3 regions of the Brevibacillus sp. 7WMA2 genome follow, and region 1 is predicted to be linked to each of the others. Evidence: riboswitches for the same ligand, from Rfam matches in the RefSeq annotation. Region 1 holds a riboswitch; each other region holds the start of a gene.
The links. A riboswitch is a leader RNA that binds a small molecule or an ion and turns the genes downstream of it on or off. The one in region 1 is predicted to bind lysine.
Positions count from the first base shown of each region.

Region 2: it holds a riboswitch for lysine, as region 1 does, so the genes downstream of both, dapD (2,3,4,5-tetrahydropyridine-2,6-dicarboxylate N-acetyltransferase) here and GOP56_RS09355 (amino acid permease) in region 1, are expected to answer to the same signal.
Region 3: it holds a riboswitch for lysine, as region 1 does, so the genes downstream of both, GOP56_RS21705 (aspartate kinase) here and GOP56_RS09355 (amino acid permease) in region 1, are expected to answer to the same signal.

Region 1 covers NZ_CP048799.1:2,362,602-2,368,398, reverse strand. The annotation lists gene GOP56_RS09365 (DNA topoisomerase III) at 1-1,506, shown strand, start outside; gene GOP56_RS09360 (DUF418 domain-containing protein) at 1,560-2,738, shown strand; lysine riboswitch at 2,830-3,018, shown strand; gene GOP56_RS09355 (amino acid permease) at 3,133-4,641, shown strand; gene GOP56_RS09350 (DUF4912 domain-containing protein) at 4,967-5,638, shown strand.
Region 2 covers NZ_CP048799.1:2,472,514-2,478,310, forward strand. The annotation lists gene GOP56_RS09875 (N-acetyldiaminopimelate deacetylase) at 169-1,311, opposite strand; gene GOP56_RS09880 (aspartate aminotransferase family protein) at 1,312-2,532, opposite strand; gene dapD (2,3,4,5-tetrahydropyridine-2,6-dicarboxylate N-acetyltransferase) at 2,607-3,317, opposite strand; lysine riboswitch at 3,453-3,637, opposite strand; gene GOP56_RS09890 (hypothetical protein) at 3,712-3,978, opposite strand; gene GOP56_RS09895 (hypothetical protein) at 4,111-4,311, opposite strand; gene GOP56_RS09900 (WG repeat-containing protein) at 4,453-5,625, opposite strand.
Region 3 covers NZ_CP048799.1:5,024,590-5,030,386, reverse strand. The annotation lists gene GOP56_RS21710 (GNAT family N-acetyltransferase) at 46-867, opposite strand; gene GOP56_RS21705 (aspartate kinase) at 1,048-2,286, opposite strand; lysine riboswitch at 2,491-2,681, opposite strand; gene GOP56_RS21700 (SDR family oxidoreductase) at 2,842-3,777, shown strand; gene uvrC (excinuclease ABC subunit UvrC) at 3,780-5,507, opposite strand; gene trxA (thioredoxin) at 5,783-5,797, opposite strand, start outside.

The DNA.
Region 1 (5,797 bases):
CAAATGGCTGCACGCATAGCTCAATTCTGTGAGAAAAAGCCTGCTAGTGTGCAGGAGGTTAAGAAAGAACGCAAGGAATTTTTGCCACCCTTCCTATTTAATCTCTCATCCTTGCAGGCAACCGCTAATAAGATTTTTAAGTTTTCGCCTAAAAAGACGTTGGATGTAGCTCAACAATTATATTTGAAGGGATTTTTATCTTATCCGCGTTCTGATTCCAGCTTTGTTACACCAGGAGAAGCTAAGAGTTTTCCAGAAATTTTGTCCAAGCTGGCTAAAAAGAAGGAATTTCAATCATTCTTTCCTGCGCCAATTCATTCAGTAGCAAATAACAAACGCTATGTAAATGAAAAGAAGGTAACGGACCACTACGCTATTATTCCTACCGAGCAGGTGCCTCATTTGGACAAGCTCTCTGCTGATGAACGCCATATTTATGATTTGGTGGCACGTCGTTTGATCGCTGCTCATTATGAGCCGGCGATTTTTGACTATACTACGATTACTACCTTGGTGGATGGGCGAGCAACCTTTATCAGTAAGGGAAAATGTCAGGTGCAAGCAGGCTGGCGAACCGTGTTATTTCAAGGTCAGGACGAGGACGACAAGGATAAGGATGAAGAAAAGCTACTGCCGCCTGTTGAAAAAAATGAAACAGGGAAGGTAAGCCGTGTAAAAGTCAAAGCGGGCAAAACCCAACCGCCGAAACGCTATACAGAGGGTCAATTAATTACGCTAATGAAGACCGCAGGTAAGCATTTAGAGAATAGCGAGTGGGAAAAGGTTTTGTCTAAAACCGAGGGGCTTGGTACAGAGGCTACACGAGCGGGTATTATTACCATGTTAAAGGATCGCAAGTATATCGAGGTGAAGAAAAACCAAGTATTTGCCCTAGAGAAGGGAAGCTTATTAATTGATGCCATTGGAGATAAGATTCTCGCTTCTCCAGAGATGACGGCTCGCTGGGAACAACGGTTGGCCGAAATTGGGCAGGGGCAGGCTTCGGCGCAGGAATTTATGGAGCAAGTCAAAAAATTAGCGTACAAGATTGTTCAGGATGCTACCGAGCAATCTGCTACATGGGACTTTTCCGGTATGGATATCGAGGCGATGCCTAAGCAAGCCTCTACGTTTACTCTAGGGAAAAAGATAGCGGTTTGTGCTGGATGTAAGGGCTCGATTGTAGATAAAGGAAATTTCTATGGCTGTGATCAGTATAACAAGACGGGGTGTAAAATCACTTTACCGAAAAAATTACTCGGCAAATCCTTGTCTGCCACCAATGTGAAAAAACTGATGGAGCAAGGAAAAAGCGGATTAATAAAAGGCTTTAAAAAAGGTGACAAGACGTTTGATGCCTATTTGAAATGGGATATAGAGAAAGCGCAATTCCAATTCGAATTTGAAGCAAAAACAGCTTCTTCGGGTGCTAAGGAGTATAAAAAACCAAGCTCAGGAGCAACGAAAGGGAAAAAGATTACAGAAGCGCTATATTCTACTGAGTAGAAAAGAATAAAAGTAGGCAAAGTAACAAACAAGAAAGAAAGGGGGTGTGATGTATGAATCAAGCAAGACCGATTTCCGTTAACGATCGAATAACATCGATTGATACCGTTAGAGGCATTGCGATCCTGGGTATATTTCTGGTGAACTTACCAGCTATGCTAGGAATCCAACCGCTTGACACAAGAGGATATACCCAAGGCGTCGATGCCGTGTTTCGTTTTGGTTATGACTTATTTATCCAGACAAAATTCTACTCCTTGTTTGCCTTTTTATTTGGATTGGGGTTCTATCTATTTATGAGTAGAGCAGAAGCGAAAGGGTCGCGGATGAGGTCCCTTTTTTCGATGCGTCTAGTTGTGCTGTTTCTTCTGGGATGCCTGCATTTTCTGCTTTTGTGGTACGGTGATATTTTACATATGTATGCATTAGTGGGCTTTTTACTTTTATTTTTTTATCGTCAGAAGGCATCAGCCTTGTTTGTGTGGAGCATTTTTTTAATGGCTCTGTTTATGTTGTTTATCTGGTTTGCTTATTCCGGGGATATTGATTTAGATCAAACAGTGCTACTAGAAGCTCCTTGGTTTAATGGACTAGAGGATTATACACAAAAAGTAAGTCAACGCTATGAAATGCTAAGTGGCATCCAGATTCTCAATGTAATTATCTATATTCCTGAATTACTAGGACTTTTTTTGTTGGGATTGTGTGCAGGAAAGATCAACTTTTTTCAACGTGTGCATGAATGGAAACGTGGATTGCGCATCACTCAGATTGTCAGTCTGGTAGTAACGATTCTATTGTTTATTCCGATGTTTCGTTATTATTTCAGCCATGAAGTCTATGTGTCTGAAGAAATTCAAAAGTACATTCAATTGACGGGGAAAACTTTGTTCGTCTTTTATCTCGTATCGATTGTTCTGCTTCTGGAAAACAAACGTTTTCGAGCAAAAATGCAAGGCTTCACATATGTGGGGCGCATGGCATTAACCAATTACTTATTGCAGACATTGGTCACAGTCCTGTTGTTTTCCCTGTTTATTCCTAATACGGCAGGAATTCCGCTATGGATTGGATTTATATTTTGTATTACGATCTATCTATTACAGATCATGTTTAGTAAATGGTGGTTATCTCAGTATGCCTTTGGACCAATGGAATGGCTGTGGCGATGTGCAACCTATATGCAAAAACAGCCACTACGGCTGAAGCAACAAACCCGTGAACGATCATAGATAGAAGGCAAAAAACTAGTTGAAATCTAATGGTTTATCATCTATAATGGCATTATCTTTTTTAATAAAATAATAAAATCCTCATCATATCTGGTGAGGTAGAGGTTGCGGTATTTAAGAGTATGCTGGACGAGACCCAGAGATGTTGTAGACTCCATCAGAAAGGAAAGACCGCCGAAGCTTGTACAAAGACTCTGTGATGTACAGGCTGGGGCTGTTTCCGAAAGGGACAGAACTGTCACGTTTATTTGCCGAATAAGCGTGTTGTGCTATCTTCATGGAAGGTATGATGCGGGTTACGTATAAATCCGTCGACAGATTCTACAATGACGGATTTTTTATATTCCCACTCCTTCCTTGCACGTATCTTTGAAAAGATAAGGAGTGTTTTTTTATGTCTCAAGCAACAACTGGGAATGAAAGTGTAACAAACATATCGACAACTAGGGATGGAGGACAGCCTCAGGAATTGAAGCGCGGTCTAAAGGCTCGACACCTGACAATGATCGCTCTTGGCGGTTCTATTGGTACGGGTTTATTCCTAGCAAGTGGTGGAGCTATCTCTCAAGCAGGCCCTGGTGGTGCGATTGTAGCATATGTAGCAATTGGTATTATGGTATATTTCTTAATGACCAGCTTGGGTGAAATGGCAGCTTATATGCCGGAGTCAGGGTCTTTTAGTACCTATGCAACAAAGTTTGTAGATCCTGCTCTTGGCTTTGCATTAGGATGGAACTATTGGTATAACTGGGCTATTACGATTGCAGCCGAGTTATCTGCCGCTACGCTTTTAATGAAATTTTGGTTCCCGAACAGTTCATCCTTATTATGGAGCGGCTTATTTTTAGCCTTTATGTTTGGATTAAACTATCTATCTGTAAAAGGATATGGGGAGTCAGAGTTCTGGTTCTCGATGATTAAAGTAGCAACAGTTATTATTTTCTTGGTAGTTGGTATCTTAATGATTTTTGGCATCATGGGCGGAGAGGCTGTAGGCTTTACGAACTTTACCATTGGCGACGCTCCATTCCATGGCGGCTTTATGGCAGCCCTTGGTGTATTTATGATTGCTGGATTTAGCTTTCAGGGTACAGAATTAATCGGGGTAGCGGCAGGAGAGAGCGACGATCCGCGTAAAAATATCCCAAAAGCCATCAAGCAAGTGTTCTGGCGCATTCTGTTGTTCTATGTTTTTGCCATTTTAGTTATTGGCTTGCTGGTACCCTACACTAGTCCGAATCTGGTAGGTGGAGAAATAGAATCGATTGCTCTGAGCCCGTTTACAATGGTATTTGAAAAAGCAGGCTTGGCATTTTCTGCCTCTGTGATGAACGCTGTTATTTTATCGGCTGTATTATCCGCGGGTAACTCTGGTATGTATGCTTCTACACGTATGCTGTGGGCGATGGCGAAGGATGGGAAAGCACCTAAATTTTTTACAAAACTAAACCGCCGCGGTATTCCGATTTACTGTTTGTTAATGACAGCATCAGTTGGGATGGTTGCTTTCTTCGCTTCTTTTTTTGGCGATGGGGTTGTTTATGCATGGTTGCTTAATGCTTCTGGTATGTCTGGCTTTATTGCTTGGTTGGGCATTGCAATTAGCCACTATCGCTTCCGTCGAGCGTTTGTAGCGCAAGGGCATAGCTTGAGTGAATTGCCTTTTAAAGCAAGATGGTTCCCATTCGGTCCGCTATTTGCTTTTATACTGTGCATCGTTGTGATTATGGGGCAGAATTACGAGGCATTTATTGGAGATAAAATTGATTGGTACGCTATGATGGTATCCTATATCGGCATTCCGATCTTCCTTGCTTTATGGTTGGGATACAAATGGATTAAGAAAACAAAGGTTGTGAAATTGCACGATTGTGATTTTAGCAGTGCACATGTAAGAGACTAGCTTGTAGTCCTTTTATATTGCTCATAGTAATCAATACAGGAAAAACCACTTCTCAAGCAAAAGGAAGAAATTCTGAGGCTTGTGAGTGGTTTTTTCTATGCTTCTTGAACGTTTCCACTCCTCGTAAGCTTCTTGTCCATCGATTTTTCTTTTAAAAAAATTTAGTAAATATAAAAAGTTTGTCGAACTAGCATTCTCTATGCCGAACGTTTTAGCTGGTATCGACAAAAGAAGAAAAGTTATGCGTTCAGCGTTCGACATGATTTGAAGGCAAGCTCTTTTATACTTAAAAGCAATGAGTTAAGCAGAAAGGAGCACAACCTTCATGATTACAAGAATCCTACAAATGCGAGCACAATCCCTATCACTGCAAGAAATCGCTACAAGGTGCGAGATGACCATTGGCCAAGTGAGATACCAACTTCACAAATTTGGACTGAAGTCGCAGGCTTACAAGGAGAGCTGCCAAAGCGTAGCAGAGGAGTCCTTCATTAATTTGTTCATGGGAAAGGTTGTTAGCCCACCTTTTTATCCTGCTGTCTACCCATTGGAAACGGACAGAGGGGAGAGCTATACAACTCAGGAGAAAGACTTTTTAGCTGAACAAACCCAAGGGCAAGCTATCTTAGAAGAGAAGCGAGTCCCTTCTATAGCTGTTATTCCAACGGCACCTGACACTGTGTATATCCATTGGTCTATTTCTAAATATCGCCTGCATATGATTGCGGGGTACCTAAAGGAAGAGTGGGCGAAAATTACACAAGGAATTCGTCTTTATGAGGTGGAGGAAGGCATATCCTCTAATAGGGAGGTGGGGTATAAAGACGTGTATATGAATGAAGAAGCAGAAGCAGAAGCAGAAGCCTGCTACGTTGAACATTTGCAAACAGGGAAACAATACGTAGCCGAGTTTGGTCTTTATGCTTCTGGGCAATTTTGTCCTATCATGCGGTCTGAGAAAGTGAGATTGACAGGTTACCGGTACGCCGTTTGGTAAGAAATTAGGAAAGACACTCCTTGAAACGTCTAGTGCAGAAATAAGGATCTTCATGATAGAGATGTAAAGCGGCCAATGGGTCGCTTTTTTATTTGTTTCTGTTCCCAAACCTTCTATCCTACTATTTCCCTTCATACAGTAAAAATGGAGTATTTGACG
Region 2 (5,797 bases), 110 kb from region 1:
CACAGTATGTTCTCAAATTTTATGCACAAGTGGATAATAGTGATTTGAAGCTAATTCTGATAGAAAAGCTTCCTTTTCTCATTGATGACTTAGATTAGATTGTGGATAACCAATCGGATATTTGTACATATAGCAAAAGACGACCCACAGGCCGTCTTTGGTTGCTTTTTAGTTGTTTTCATTTGACATTGCATTTTCATATTGGCGAAAGAAACGGGTGACGATTTCGATTGCATGCTCGATAGCTTGTTCGTTTGGTTCTAGCTTAGCATGGTGCAAGCCATAAGGAGTGTCTACACCAAGCCAAAATAAAAAGCCAGGGATTTCAGCCAAAAAGTATCCGAAATCTTCACCGGTCATCGCTTCGGTGCACCGAACCAATGTAACATCATCCTGACGATCCAACCAGCTCATAAATCGTTTAGACAGCTCTGGATCATTATACACCTGACAGTACATGGCACCATAATCAATTGTTGCTTCACAATCGAAGCCTATTTCTATCCCTTGGACGATCGCTTCAATCCGCTGTTTAATCTTACGCATCGAATCCTGAGACAGCGTGCGAATCGTTCCTTCTAGTCGAGCTGCCTCGGCGATAATATTTTGCTTTGTACCGCCTTCGATTTTACCTACCGTAATTACTCCAGCATCTAACGGATTTACATTTCGAGCAACAATCGTCTGTAATTGGGTCACAAGCTGTGCCGCTACAACTACCATATCATTGGCGAGATGCGGATAAGCTGCATGCCCACCCTTTCCCTTCACCTCAATAAATAATTCTGAAGTGTTGGCAAAGAAAACTCCTTCTTTCATTGCAATGGTTCCGACTGGATATTCTGGTGCGATATGCAGAGCAAAGATAGCATCGGGCTGATAGCAACGAAATTCAGGGCTGGCTAGCATTGGTTCCGCGCCGCCTGGTCCCTCTTCTGCTGGTTGAAAAACAAACAATAAATCGTCTTCAGCAGGACTTTTGGCAAACTCACTTAGGATGCCAAGCCCTATAGCCATGTGTAGATCATGTCCGCATGCATGCATATAGCCCTGATGTTGGGAACGAAAATCATAGCTGGTCTCCTCTTCAATCGGCAGTCCATCCATGTCAGCACGCCAAGCTAGCATTCGCTTCGGAGATGTCCCGTTTACTTTAACTAGCACACCTGTTTTCCAAGTTGTTACCTCAAGATGCTCCTGAGGTAACTGGGCAATAAATGAAAGCAAAAACTGCTGCGTTTTAAACTCGGAAAAACCAGGCTCCGGGATCTTGTGCAACTCACGGCGAATAGCTACAAAAGGGGATGTCATTTACATAACCTCTCCCTTCACGCGGGCCGCCTGCTCTAACACGTCGCGGAAACACACCATAAAGCGGTCGATCTCCTCGCTGGTTAGGGTGAGCGGAGGCAATAGTCGAATAATCGTTTTCTGCGTAACATCAATTAAAAAGCCGGCCTCTAGCATCCCTTGTTGGATATGGCTAACCTCTTCTGGAGCTAGCTTCGTCTGAATGCCGAGCATCATGCCTTTGCCTCGAATATCAGACAGAAGCTGTGGATATTCATCAACTAAATGAGCTATACGAGCCCATAAATACTCTGCTTGCTTTTTCCCCTCTTCAAGCAATCCATCTACCAGCAGAGCTTCCATAACCGCATTGCCCAATGCTGCACTTAAAGGGGAGGGGGCAAATGTTGTCCCATGGTCTCCAGGTTTGAAAAGATTCGCCAGTTTTTCTCCAGCGATCACCCCACCTAGCGGTAATCCACCGCCGACACCTTTGGCAAATAGGATAAGATCAGGTTCCACAGTCGTATGCTGGTAAGCAAACAGTTTACCAGTTCGCCCCATACCTGTTTGAATTTCATCCATAGCAAATAGCACGTCATGTTCTTTACACAGAGCAAAAGCTGTTTGCAAAAAGCTCTCCGAAAGCGGAATAACTCCACCCGATCCGAGAACTGGCTCCATTAATAAGCAAACAGGTGAGTACGTCGTAATAATCTCTTGCAATCCTTCTATATCACCAGGAGCTACCTCATATACAGGAAATGCCGGCAACGGGTAATCCTGATAAACATGAGCTTGTCTTGTTAGCTTGACAGCTCCAAGCGTCCTACCGTGGAAGCTATTTTTTAGCACAACAATCCCAGCATTCTCTTTTCCGGTCATTTTGGCCCATTTATGCACAAGCTTGATCGCGGCTTCTGTTGCTTCAGCTCCTGAGTTACTAAAAAAAACTTTTCCCGGAATCGTATGCGTAACTAACTGCTCTGCCAATGTGATGGCTGGCTTGTTCAAAAAAATGTTGGAGATGTGCAAGAATTTCTCTCCCTGTTCTACAAGAGCTTCTACAATTTTGGGATGAGAGTGGCCCAGAACAGAGACAGCCAGACCAGTAAACAAATCAAGATAAGCTTTCCCCTCTGTATCAAGTAAATAATTGCCCTCTCCCTTTTCAATTGCAATCGGCAATCGTTTGTAGGTGGACATCAAATAGGTTTCATCTTTTTGTAGCCAATCCGTCATGGGAAGACGCCCCTTTTATTCAGCACAATCAATGACTAGCTGATATGATATATATCTTACAGTTTTTTACACACTTATAGCTGACGCAGTTCTTGCATAATCTCTGTTTTGGATTTGGTTTTTGCATCAATTTCTTTTAGGATTCTTGCCGGTGTCCCAGCCACTACTACGTTTGCAGGAACATCCTGTGTTACAACAGCTCCCGCAGCAACCACTGAGCCTTTGCCAATCCGCACACCCTCTAAAATAACAGCATTTGCTCCAACCAATACATCATCCTCAATAATTACAGGTGTGGCAGAAGGCGGCTCGATAACACCCGCTATGACAGCTCCTGCTCCGATATGGCAATTATTACCGACCGTACCGCGTCCGCCAATAATAACGCCCATATCGATCATAGTACCTTCTCCGATAGAAGCACCGATATTAATTACTGCACCCATCATAATTACTGCATTATTTCCAATGTGTACTTGATCACGAATGATAGCACCTGGCTCAATACGCGCTTGAATTTCTTTTGTATCTAGCATCGGGATCGCAGAATTGCGACGATCGCTCTCTACCACATAGTCCTCAATGCTGTCCTTATTGGCTTCAAGCACAGGCTGTACGTCCTTCCATTCGCCAAACAATACACCTACATTGCCTGTAATAAAGGTTTTTGTATTTTGACCAAAATCAATTCCTTCTAAATTTCCCTTTACATGCACCTTCACGGGCGTCTTCTTCTCGCTCTTTTGAATAAAGCTGATAATTTCGTGGGCATTCATCATGTTCATCGAGTGTTTCCTCCTACCAATTTGGTTTATGTAATCGCTATTGCAAAATTACTGTTTTGAAAAAAGAATAACCCCTTGATAAGCAAAAAAGCAACGAGTGGATTCGCCTACTCATTGCTGGTTCTACCTTGGCAACTCATAAATAGCGCTCCACGAAAGGCACACCTTTCATGACAAGACGTACGTTATTCACGTACACCCCAGCCGTAGATTGCCGGTCAGCAACGACTTCGGCGCATTGACCTTTTATCCTGTCCTCATCGTCCCGGCGATGTAAAGCAAACAGGATGACTCATCCGCTGCGCACCTCTATTTTGGATTATTCCTATATAATTTTCACTTCACTTTATCAGATAAACCCTTACCTGACAACCGCTTTGTACAAATGGATTTTTTAAGCAAATCGGTATAAAAGAAAAATCGAACCGGGTACGATCACAAAAGCCGTAGCAACAATCCCAACCCAACTGATCCATTGCTTAGATCGTTCACCAATTAATAAATGAACGAAGCTAAAATAGATGGGAAAAACGCCTGTACCAAAAGCAACTAATAAAAATAAAGTGCTAAATTGTTCTCCTCGGTAAAAGTTTAATCCATAGAGGAGCCAGACAAACCAAACAGCTAATAACCCAAGGCCAATAAGATATGGTTTACGCATGGACGCTCTCCTTTTAAAAAAATTGACAGCTTCAAAGCCTTTCCATTTAGTTATAACATACAATTCAGGAAATTTAAAAATTACATAAGTAAAAAAGCACCCCTTAAGAGGAGTGCTCCAACCATTTTGTGTTTACATATTCTGCTTACTTTTTGCCTTTTTCTGCTGTGAGTGAGGAGTCTCCCTCATAAAGCTCGTATCGTAATCAACCCATACATGCTCCTCATCGTGCTTTGTTGTATCCTTCATAATTCCTTTATACAAGTAGTAGAACAAGATGAAAGAGAAGACTAAGACCCCTATGATCGGATACATAGCAATGCCGATTTCCATGGTTTTATATCCCCTTTCCAAATCATTACCAATATTATACTTTATTTAACAGAACATTCAAATGACTTTAGACACATTTTAGACATATTTTATTTCACAAAAAAAGCTCTCGCTACCAATATCGCGAGAGCTTCGGCACAATTAATCCAAATCCCCTGGAAACTCCTTCATCACAGAGCTTTTCCAAATGATTTCACCTTGTTTATTTACATAACAAAAGCTATATCCTTGTTCGTCATGTGTTACCACATAAGCCAAACCGTTATGAAATACACCGCCCGATTCAAACTGAGGCTTAATTACCATTTTTCCTTGCTTGTTGATAAATCCATATTTGCCATTCACCTTAACAGAAGCAAGTCCCTCGGAAAAAGGCAATGTACGTTCATAAGTAGGTGGAAGTAAAAACTCACCTTTTTTGTTAATATAGCTGGCTTTAAAATCCCCATCCACAGCAACCATCACATCGGCTACTCCTTCTGAAAAGCTCCCAGGCTCAAAACCCTCTGGTTTCACTACCTCCTGACCCTGCTTGTTGATGAGACTATATCCCTTCTCCTCACCCGCATAGACTAGGGCCAGCCCTTCTTGAAATGGATTCGCAATTTGATAAGTAAAAGGAATGATGACCTTTCCTGTTTGATCAAGATAACCTGCTTTTCCATCCTTATAGGCTACAGTGGTACCTTCTTGAAAGCCCCAGACAATCTCATATTCTGGCTGAATCACGATTTGTCCACTCTTATTGATAAAACCATATTTATGATTTTCACCTATAGCAGCTAGACCATTTTGAAAGCTACGAGCAAATTGGAACTTGGCTGGGATCACCATCTTATTTTCTTTATTGATAAAACCAAAGCGATCCCCTGCTTTAACAGCAGCTACTCCTTCTGAGAACGAATCGGCTTCCTCATACTGAGGTGGGATTACAAAAGAGCCATGCTGGTTGATAAACCCGTATTTCCCATCCTTCTTAGCAACGGCAAGCCCTTCATGAAACTCACCAACCACTTCAAATTGGGGAGCAATGACTACCTTTCCCGTTGCATCAATAAAGCCATGCTTATCTTGATCCTGTATAGAATATAGGCGAACTTCTTGTTTATCCTCGACTGAAACAGATTCTTCTGTACCGGCGGATTTGGTTGTTTGTGTGCCTTGTTTACCAGCGCCTTTAGTCTCCTCGGACACCTGAGTTACATATACCGGTTTCTCAGCCGCCTGCAAAAAATGATGTGAACCTGCTGCATGTATGAATGGTAGACAAAGAACTGCTATAATACCTGTTTTTGTCCATTTTGAGATGTTCATTACTCTCCACCTGCTTCCTCGAATTTCATATTGTTATTGAAGAAGAGACATGTCAATTTACTAAGCTACTTGCTATGTATTCTTTCCATAAAAATAAGTGCTACCTATAAAAAGCTGTCTCGGACTTTTGTGCTCGTCTTTTAGGCTTTCCTGTTTACTTATTTATTAGACG
Region 3 (5,797 bases), 2.7 Mb from region 1:
ATATAATTCTGTTTATCATACTTCTTTTGAGTAAGAATTGTCAATCTATTTCAACGAAAAGGCTTCTTCTCTTTTTATTTGATACATCGTCCACATTCCAATGTCCCGAAAGCCCAAACGTTTATAAATAGCTCCAGCCGCTGGGTTATCATAAAACAAGCACAAGCTTCGCCCTTCCGCCAAAACATCCCTGCACAGCGCTACCATACAAGCACTAGCATATCCCCACTTACGATGAAGGGGATGCGTACAAACACCAACAATCATAGCAGCCATCGAACACTCGGCTGTTGTTGAAGCACAGGCTACCGTTTCTGTGTTCACCTCTACATAATAGGTTCTCCCTGTACCGCTTTCCAGTGTGTGTTTCAATGCTTCTTCTGCATCAGCAGATCTGCCAAACTCTTGTATCTGATCACGTAGGCTGACGATTTTTACGACATCATGAACTGTGGCTTTTTTCACCTCAAATCCCTTGATGTCAGCCTGAGATAATCGAGAGTCATCTTCTAATTCTGCAAAATAGGTTGTTTTGATCTCATGCTTCGGAAGATGGCTTGCAAAAGCTTGCAAAGAATCTTGTTTTCCTGATAAAACCTCCAGCTTCTTGTCAGCAAGTATAATTTCACTGAACCCTTCGAGATCAAACCTATCCAAAGCATAAAATACGTACGAGTGATAATACCGCAGGAGTACCGCGGAGAGTTTTGTCTGTTCACTTGTTGACCATTCTCCCCATAACTCTTGAAAAGGGGTAGAAAAGCCAAAATTTTCGACATCACCAATAAGAAATAAGTTCAAGCTTCTCTCTTGTGATACCAATTCCATAAATGCTTCATAATCTGCTTCTGTTAGTTTTCGGATCATTTGACAATTCCCTCTCCAAAAGTTTTTCTCTCCATTATTTGAAAAAGTGTACTATTTGTCAATAGAATTCAGAAAAAACACATAAAGCCCGGTGGACATCTCTCCACCAGGCTCCTTGATTAATCCAATCCTATCCCTGTCCATTTGAAGCGCTCTACATTCTGTTTTATCTAAAACAAATTAAGCGTGCACGACAGCATCGGCAGAAACATCCAATCCAAACGCCGTATGCAGTGTAGCTACAGCTTGCGCCACTTTTTCTGCCGGGATCACACAAGATACCTTAATATCAGAGGTAGATACCATCCGAATGAGAATATCCTGGCTGGATAAATGACTAAACATATCGGCTGCCACTCCCGGATTGGTTATCATACCAGCTCCTACAATTGAAACTTTTGCAAGGCCAGATTCATATTCCACATGCTCAAAGCCTAACTCTTCCTGATGAGCCGCCAAGGTCTCCAGCGTTCTATGTAAATCGTCAGCGGAGATCGTAAATGACACATTATTTGCTTTGTCATGATAGGTGCTTTGAATAATGATATCTACATTAATTGAAGCGTCCGCCAATGCTTTAAATAATAAGGATAACATGCCTACTTTTACAGGCATTCCGATAACCGTTATAGAAGATACATCTTTGTCATGAGCTATTCCGCTGATTACTTTGCCTAACTCCATGTTTGTCTCCTCCTCAACCAATGTTCCCTCTTCTTCTGTAAAACTGGAACGAACCACAAGTCGAACTCGATGTTTTTTTGCACTTTCCACAGAACGTGGATGCAAGACACCAGCTCCTAGAGTTGCTAATTCTAGCATCTCATCATATGAAATGGAGCTTACCTTTTGTGCACGAGAAACAATGCGCGGATCGGCTGTAAATACCCCTGATACATCTGTATAGATTTCACAGCAGGTAGCCTGTAGACTAGCCGCAATTGTTACCGCTGTAGTATCAGACCCGCCCCGTCCCAATGTTGTAATTTCTCCGTTTTCGCTAGCTCCTTGAAACCCTGCTACGATGACAATTTTCCCCTGCTGTAATTCTTGCTCAATCCGTTGACTGTTGATCGTACTAATGCGTGCCTTTCCATGCTTCTCTTCCGTTAAAATGCCAGCTTGCCAGCCTGTCATAGACACAGCTTCGTACCCTCTGCTTTGTAGGGCCATACTAAGTAACGCAATGGAAACCTGTTCGCCTGTAGCAAGCAGCATATCCATTTCACGAGCAGGTGGGCTCTCATGTAATTCCTTTGCTAAATCGACCAGCACATCTGTTGTTTTTCCCATAGCAGATACCACAACCACCATGGCATATCCGGCATCCTTATACCGGATAATTCTCTGTGCTACCTCTTGAATACGCTCCGCAGAGCCTACGGATGTTCCCCCGTATTTTTGCACCACAATTTCCATTTCGAATCTCTCCTCTGGTATATTCTGCTAGTCTGGATCATATGCCTTCCTTGATTCATTTATAATGAAAGCTTTTTACTAAATGAAGTACAAAAAAGGCAACGACAAAGGAATACCTAGTCGTTGCCCTAACTGGACATACACGGTCCCTCCTTCCCCTGATTCACGGAAATGCCAAAGCAAGTAATAATAGCTTTAGCAGCCCGGTGAGATAGCTCTCCATTTGCATGACGGGTAGGACATACAAATGACAGTCTTACGCTTATTCAACGTAAGCCCAGCATGCACCGCTTGGGTATCGCGTGCACACTTCGGCAAATTCCCCTTTCCCAGCTCCATCATAGATTCCCATATCTCCGGAGGGTACTCTTGGTTTTTGCGCCTCTACCTCACTCCTGTATAGGGAAGTGAGGTTATTGCTTATGAGATTATTCAGAATTATATCACGTTACTTTACCCGTTACAATTCTTTTTAGGATATAAGAAGATAGTAGCGTGATACAATGAGCATAGTTTTCGTATCTTTTTATATAGGACATGAAAGGAGGCTTTCTAATGAAAGATAATAAAACCTTACAGAACCAAACCGAGGCAAACACGGACAATAACGCACCTTCCCCCGTACAGTTGAACTCAAAATCCACCTCGTCTGTTGTTCTTATTACTGGGTGTTCAAGCGGCTTTGGAAAACAAATTAGTATCGCTCTTGCAGAAGCTGGCTATCAAGTGATCGCCACAATGCGTGATGTAACAAAAAAAGAGCCTCTTCTTCAAGAGGCTTCAGCCCGTGGCATTAAGGATCGTTTACACATGATCCCCTTAGATGTTACGAAACAAGATAGTATTACGCAGGCCATCGACCAAACGCTACAACTATTTGGCAAGATAGACATATTGATTAACAATGCTGGCTATGCGACTGGCGGTTTTACTGAAGAAATCCCTCTAGAGGACTGGCGCAGTCAGTTTGAAACCAATTTTTTTGGAGCGGTAGCCACTACTCAAGCGGTTTTAAAACCCATGCGTGAGCAAAGGAGCGGTCTCATTATCAATATGAGCAGCATTTGCGGACAATTTGGCTTCCCTATGCTCGGTCCCTACACCGCCTCCAAACACGCACTAGAAGGCTTCAGTGAATCTCTACGCTTAGAAATGCTCCCATTTGGCATCAAGGTGGTCCTAATAGAGCCTGGGCCATATCGAACTGATATATGGGAAAAAAGCATAGAAGCAGCAGCTTTCTCATCTGAGTCTCCCTATCATACCTTTTTAGAGTATTTGCAGCAGCAAGCCAAGCACAACGCCATGCACTCTGGCGATCCAGAAGAAGTAGTCCACACCGTATTACGTATTGTAAAAGCTCCTAATCCGTCCTTTCGTTGTCCGGTTGGAAAAAGCATCAAAAGCTTACTCTTTAGTAAAAAAATATTACCCTGGAGATTCATAGAGCTATTTGTAAAAAAGCAATTACACAAAATTATGAAGAAATAAGCTTATTTCTCATCCTTCAATCCTCTTAAGTGCGCAATAATATCTCTTGCTAATTTATCACCAATACCCAGCTGGCGGAAATCTTCCACTGTTGCTTCCCGCATCTTTTTCAACGAGCCGAAATGCTGAAACAGCTTCTTCCGCCGCTTCTCTCCTATGCCTGGTATCTCATCTAGTTGTGAAGAAAGCATTGTTTTCGAACGGGCCTGACGATGAAACGTGATAGCAAAGCGGTGTACTTCATCCTGAACGCGTTGCAACAAATAAAACTCATGGCTGTCCCGTTTAAGCTCTACAGGCATAGGCGGGTCACCATAGAGTAGCATCGCTGTTTTATGCTTCTCGTCCTTAGCGAGTCCACAGACGGGGATAAACAGTCCTAATTCATTTTCTAACACATCCATCGCCGCACTAATTTGACCTTTGCCTCCATCAATTACAATTAGATTTGGCAATGGCTGATTTTCTTTTAACAGGCGAGAATATCTACGTAAAATAACCTCTCGCATGGAACCGTAATCATCAGGGCCTTCTACTGTTTTTATTTTATATTTTCGGTACTCCTTCTTGTCTGGTTTCCCATCGGTAAAGACAACCATCGCCGAGACAGGTTCCGTTCCCTGTATGTTAGAGTTGTCAAAGGCCTCAATACGATGAGGGGTTCCTATTCCCATAATGTTGCCTAGATTATGGACAGCCTGCACAGTACGGGCATCATCCTTTGCTAATAGGGCAAATTTCTCAGCTAGGGCAATGCGAGCATTTTCGTTAGCCATATCAATTAGTTCATGCTTTTTCCCTCGTTTTGGAGTCAGCACTTTTACTCCTAGCCATTCCGAGATCAGCTCCGGCTCACTTTCCTCAGGAAGTAAAATCTCTTTTGGCAGAGCTTGCTGTTTTTCAAAATAATACTGTGCTACAAACGACATGAAATCCTCTATAGCGTCTCCGTAAAAAGGAAACGAGCTTGTATCACGCTCGATTAGTTTACCTGCCCGCATATAGAAGACCTGAACGCACATCCAGCCCTTATCGGTATGATAACCAAAAATATCGCGGTCAACTGTATCAGTCAATGTAATCTTTTGCTTCTCCATGACTGCTTCAATATTATGAATTTGGTCACGAAATTCCTTTGCTCGTTCAAACTCTAAATTTTCGGCAGCCATCATCATTTTCTCTGTTAGGATTTCCTTCGTCGCCTTATGACCACCATCTAGGAATCTAGCAATCTCATCAACAATGCGTAGATTCTCCGCCTTATCCACCTCGAACACACAGGGTGCCATACATTGATGCATGTGGTAATACAAGCATACCTGCTTCGGCATATTTTTACATTTACGCAGCGGGTATAAACGATCCAGCAGCTTCTTCACTTCTTGGGCAGCGGTTGCATTGGGATACGGTCCAAAATACTTCGCCTTATCCTTTAAAGTACGACGCGTGATCTCCAAACGCGGATGCGCTTCATTGGTAATTTTAATATAGGGGTATGTCTTATCATCTTTTAATAAAATATTGTACCTAGGATCATATTTTTTGATCAGATTACATTCTAAAATAAGCGCCTCAATCGGGCTAGAGACGACAATATATTCAAAATCAGCAATTTCATTTACTAATAGCTGAGTTTTACCATCATGACTGCCAGTAAAATAGGAACGAACGCGATTTTTTAATACCTTAGCTTTTCCCACATAGATAATGTCGCCATTCGCATTTTTCATTAGATAACAGCCTGGCTTATCCGGCAATATCGCAAGCTTATCTTTGATCTGACTCACGTCGCGTTCTCCCTTCCTAGTAGTATGTACTCCATCTATTTCTTCCGAATCCAAATGGCTTTTTCGTCTATCCTTTATCCTAGCACACTTGTTCTCTTTTTCCTACTTATAAAGATTGGGATGGGAAACAAAAAAACCCGCACCCCTTTTCAGGAGCCGGGCTTTTAGAACGCATGCTGTACATTTCGACTCAGACGCACTTGTCTTTTGCAACAATCTTACAGATGTTTGTT